2 regions of the Exiguobacterium sp. ZWU0009 genome follow, and region 2 is predicted to be linked to the other one. Evidence: a T-box and tRNA genes for the amino acid it is inferred to sense, from the RefSeq annotation. Region 2 holds a T-box; the other holds one or more tRNA genes.

Region 1 (2,442 bases), 700 kb from region 2:
AAAAGATACCGCGCCGCTCTCCTTCCTTACCACGAGGTGCATTTTTGAGGGTACTTGGATACGCGACCGCAATCGCAATGATCGAAGCGGCATCTTCTACGAGTAACGAAGGAGTCGTTCGTAAATCGATATCCGGCTCTTCGAAACCAGAAGCAAATCCTTTCTCCTGCTGCACTTGCAGACGACGTTTTAAGACAAGAAACGGATCGGCTGTCGTCACCTTCAGCTCATCGATTCCGATTTCTGTTGCGTACTCTTGTAAAGCCAGTTTCAATTGTACACCATCCATCACGACTCACTCCTTTCCTGTTAAGATTCCTTCCTAAACAAAAAGAGCAAGGTGTCAGCGAAAACGACACATTGCTCTTTTTTGGTAAGCGGGTGAAGGGAATCGAACCCTCGTCATCAGCTTGGAAGGCTGAGGTTTTACCATTAAACTACACCCGCATAATCAGGTGAAACATCAGATTGTGTAAAAAGTATAAAGCGGGTGAAGGGAATCGAACCCTCGTCATCAGCTTGGAAGGCTGAGGTTTTACCATTAAACTACACCCGCATAATCAGGTGAAACATCAGATTGTGTAAAAAGTATAAAGCGGGTGAAGGGAATCGAACCCTCGTCATCAGCTTGGAAGGCTGAGGTTTTACCATTAAACTACACCCGCAAGATACCGGTGGTCGGAATCGAACCGACACTCCAAAGGAACACGATTTTGAGTCGTGCGCGTCTACCAGTTCCGCCACACCGGCACAATCTCTTGCAAAACTATTTAATTGAGAAATAGTTGGAGGCGCCAGTCAGAATCGAACTGACGATAAAGGAGTTGCAGTCCTCTGCCTTACCACTTGGCTATGGCGCCACTCATTGGAGCGGAAGACGGGATTCGAACCCGCGACCCCGACCTTGGCAAGGTCGTATTCTACCACTGAACTACTTCCGCTTGAAAAGCTGGGCTGGAAGGGATCGAACCTTCGCGTGCTGGAATCAAAATCCAGTGCCTTACCACTTGGCTACAGCCCAATAATAAGAGGGCGACTGATGGGAATTGAACCCACGAATGCCGGAATCACAATCCGGTGCGTTAACCACTTCGCCACAATCGCCATGGTAAACAGGGGCAGCAGGAATCGAACCCGCGCTGACGGTTTTGGAGACCGTAGTTCTACCGCTAAACTATGCCCCTATGGTGGTGGGGGGGGGCGGATTCGAACCGCCGAACCCGAGGGAGCGGATTTACAGTCCGCCGCGTTTAGCCACTTCGCTACCCCCCCACAATTGGGAAAATCATGTTGTTTTTAAAGATGGTGGCTTTGGACGGAATCGAACCGCCGACACAAGGATTTTCAGTCCTTTGCTCTACCAACTGAGCTACAAAGCCTTAACAATGGCGGTCCTGACGGGATTCGAACCCGCGATCTCCTGCGTGACAGGCAGGCATGTTAACCGCTACACCACAGGACCGTATGTAATTGCGGGGGCCGGATTTGAACCGACGACCTTTGGGTTATGAGCCCAACGAGCTACCAGACTGCTCCACCCCGCGACGCTATAAATGGTGACCCGTACGGGATTCGAACCCGTGTTACCGCCGTGAAAGGGCGGTGTCTTAACCGCTTGACCAACGGGCCATTATGAATTGAAAGTGATGATGGCGGAGAGCAAGGGATTCGAACCCTTGAGACGCTTTTGACGCCTACACGATTTCCAATCGTGCTCCTTCGGCCACTCGGACAGCTCTCCATTGTACGTGGTGAAGAAGTAATAAATGGCTCCGCAAGTAGGATTTGAACCTACGACCTACCGGTTAACAGCCGGTTGCTCTACCGCTGAGCTATTGCGGAACGATCGCCTGGCAGCGTCCTATCCTCACAGGGGGAAGCCCCCAACTACTTTCGGCGTTCAAGTGCTTAACTTCCGTGTTCGGCATGGGAACGGGTGTGACCACTTGGCTATCGCCACCAGACATTTATTATCTTAACATTATGTTCACATAACGTCAAGACTTTTTTTCGTTTTTTTGAAAGGCTCGTGCCCTCAAAACTGAAGTCATCAACAATGCATCTGCTAGAACAAGGCCTCGACCGATTAGTATCACTCAGCTCCACATGTCGCCATGCTTCCACCCGTGACCTATCTACCTCATCGTCTCTGAGGGGTCTTTCTTGATTACTCAAAGGGAAATCTCATCTTGGAGGGGGCTTCATGCTTAGATGCTTTCAGCATTTATCCCGTCCGCACGTAGCTACCCAGCGATGCTCCTGGCGGAACAACTGGTACACCAGCGGTGCGTCCATCCCGGTCCTCTCGTACTAAGGACAGCTCTCCTCAAATTTCCTGCGCCCACGACGGATAGGGACCGAACTGTCTCACGACGTTCTGAACCCAGCTCGCGTACCGCTTTAATGGGCGAACAGCCCAACCCTTGGGACCTACTCCAGCCC
Region 2 (2,442 bases):
TCACTTCAAGACCACCCATGTATGGACGAAGCACTTCTGGAATAACAACTGATCCATCCGCTTGCTGGTAGTTCTCTAAGATCGCAGCAACTGTCCGACCGACTGCAAGGGCAGAACCGTTTAACGTATGAACGAATTCTGGTTTTGCGTTCGCTTCGCGGCGGAAACGGATTTGTGCCCGGCGTGCTTGGAAATCTTCAAAGTTTGAACAAGAAGAGATTTCACGATAAACGCCTTGGCTTGGCATCCAGACTTCGATGTCGTATTTCTTCGCAGCCGTGAATCCGAGATCAGCTGTACACATGCTCAACACTTGATACGGAAGCTTTAGCTTTTTCAAGACCGTTTCCGCTTGTCCTGTTAACAATTCAAGTTGCTCGTAAGATTCTTCTGGTTTGACGAAACGAACGAGTTCAACTTTATTGAATTGGTGCTGACGGATCAAACCGCGCGTATCGCGTCCGGCAGAACCTGCTTCTGAACGGAAACATTGGCTGTACGCCGCATAACCGATCGGTAACTGATCTGCAGTTAGGATTTCTTCACGGTGCATGTTCGTCACCGGAACTTCTGCTGTCGGTACGAGGAAGTAGTTCGTCTCTTCGACTTTAAACGCATCCTCTTCGAACTTCGGCAGTTGCCCTGTTCCTGTCATAGAGTCACGGTTGACCATGAGTGGTGGCAAGATTTCTGTGTAGCCGTGCTGATCTTGATGGAGGTCCATCATGAAGTTGATCAATGCCCGCTCAAGACGTGCACCGGCTCCGCGGTAAAAAACGAAACGGCTACCTGTGACTTTTCCGGCACGCTCGACGTCGACGATTTTTAATTGCTCCATCAAATCCCAGTGTGGAACTGCTTCAAAGTCAAACGCTGGTTTGTCACCAACTTCACGCACGACGACGTTATCGTCTTCAGAAGAACCGACTGGTACGCTGTCATGTGGAATGTTCGGGATACCGAGGAGAAGCTGGTTCAATGTCGCTTCGACTTCACGTAACTCGTCGTCAAGTGTCTTGATCTCGTCTCCGACACTACGCATCGCAGCGATTGCTTCATCCGCGTTTTCCTTATTGCGCTTGAGTTCAGCAATTTTTTTCGTCGCTTCATTTCGTTCTGCTTTCAACACTTCTGACCGCGCAATCAGTTCTCGACGCTTCTCATCAAGTGAGAGGAAACGGTTCATGTCCGTTAAGTCCTCTCCTCGGTGCGCTAACTTTTCTTGAATGGCGTCAAAATCTTGGCGTAATCGTTTAATATCAATCATCTGTAATTCCTCCTTTATGTCATAAAAAAAGGCGACTCGTCTCTTTCCGGTATTCCTACCGAAAAGGGACGAATCACCTGGATCCGCGTTGCCACCCTCATTGCTAGACATATCTAGCCAACTTAAGACGCGATAACGGGCGTACCCGCACCTTGTTCGCAAGGTGTGCGATCCGGCTCGATTCAATCCATCGATCTGACTAGTTCACACCACCCACTAGCTCTCTTAACAGTATCGATACATCTACTTGGTCCGTTCATAGCATCTTTATGAGATTAGTCTTACTTTACACCATCGCCTTGGAAGTTGACAAGAGTCGATTGTTGAATCGCTTGTTCAATTTGCTTTGACCAAGCCGTCCAAGCGCGGACGAGACGCGTCGGAACACTCGCAAGTGGAACGGCAGTCGCGCTATACAAATTCACGCGAGGTGTCTCAAATCCTGGTAGATAGATCCCATCGTCCGCGACCTGCACCGTACCGACGATTTCTTGTTTCGTCACGGGAGCCGTTGTTTTAGAGAAGTCGAACCGTGGTTCCCTCGTCTCCGCTTGTTTTAAGACCGTAACGTATAATGAACCGTCCGTGACGACGTCTAGCTTTCGGACGGTTGCCCCTTTAATCGGAAGAACGTCTTTGATCCGTTCGCCTTTTCCATAATACGTCAACGGCTCAAACGTCGCAAAACCATAGTCGAGCAGCTTTTTCGTTTCCTTGAAACGGGCTTGATCGGAATCCGTTCGCATGACGACCGTGACAAGCGTCATATTATCCCGTGTCGTTACACTGGCGAAGCAGTAACCTGCTAAATCAGTCGTTCCGGTCTTCATCCCCCGCATGCCGGCATATGCGAATTTTTCCTTCGCCAGCATCTTATTCGAGTTGTTCAAGACCTCTCCATCAAGTTTCATCTGTGTTTTATTCGTCACATCGAGGACATCTGGGTAATCCTTGATATAGCGAATGACGAGTAAGGCGATATCGGTCGCTGTCATCAAATTCGTTCCTGGAAGGGTTGCATCGACAGCATCTAGACCAGATGCATTCGCATACTCCGTGTCGTTCATCCCGAACTGTTTTGCAGTCTCATTCATCTTTTCAACGAACGTCGCTTCTGAACCGGCGACAGTTTCGGCTAGCATGACCGCTGCATCATTAGCCGATTTGATGAACGC

Evidence for each region. The T-box of region 2 lies ahead of serS (serine--tRNA ligase). A T-box ahead of a tRNA ligase gene usually reads a tRNA of that ligase, here a tRNA-Ser.
Region 1: it encodes a tRNA-Ser, which carries the amino acid that the T-box ahead of serS (serine--tRNA ligase) is inferred to sense. The anticodon was not compared.

The regions. Positions count from the first base shown of each region.
Region 1 covers NZ_CP018057.1:722,771-725,212, reverse strand. The annotation lists gene queG (tRNA epoxyqueuosine(34) reductase QueG) at 1-289, opposite strand, end outside; tRNA gene L985_RS03765 (tRNA-Gly) at 377-447, opposite strand; tRNA gene L985_RS03760 (tRNA-Gly) at 486-556, opposite strand; tRNA gene L985_RS03755 (tRNA-Gly) at 595-665, opposite strand; tRNA gene L985_RS03750 (tRNA-Leu) at 670-750, opposite strand; tRNA gene L985_RS03745 (tRNA-Cys) at 787-860, opposite strand; tRNA gene L985_RS03740 (tRNA-Gly) at 867-941, opposite strand; tRNA gene L985_RS03735 (tRNA-Gln) at 950-1,021, opposite strand; tRNA gene L985_RS03730 (tRNA-His) at 1,032-1,104, opposite strand; tRNA gene L985_RS03725 (tRNA-Trp) at 1,114-1,184, opposite strand; tRNA gene L985_RS03720 (tRNA-Tyr) at 1,189-1,272, opposite strand; tRNA gene L985_RS03715 (tRNA-Phe) at 1,304-1,379, opposite strand; tRNA gene L985_RS03710 (tRNA-Asp) at 1,387-1,462, opposite strand; tRNA gene L985_RS03705 (tRNA-Met) at 1,471-1,544, opposite strand; tRNA gene L985_RS03700 (tRNA-Glu) at 1,555-1,629, opposite strand; tRNA gene L985_RS03695 (tRNA-Ser) at 1,651-1,741, opposite strand; tRNA gene L985_RS03690 (tRNA-Asn) at 1,768-1,842, opposite strand; rRNA gene rrf (5S ribosomal RNA) at 1,849-1,964, opposite strand; rRNA gene L985_RS03680 (23S ribosomal RNA) at 2,067-2,442, opposite strand, start outside.
Region 2 covers NZ_CP018057.1:20,609-23,050, reverse strand. The annotation lists gene serS (serine--tRNA ligase) at 1-1,267, opposite strand, end outside; T-box leader at 1,329-1,536, opposite strand; gene L985_RS00075 (D-alanyl-D-alanine carboxypeptidase family protein) at 1,549-2,442, opposite strand, start outside.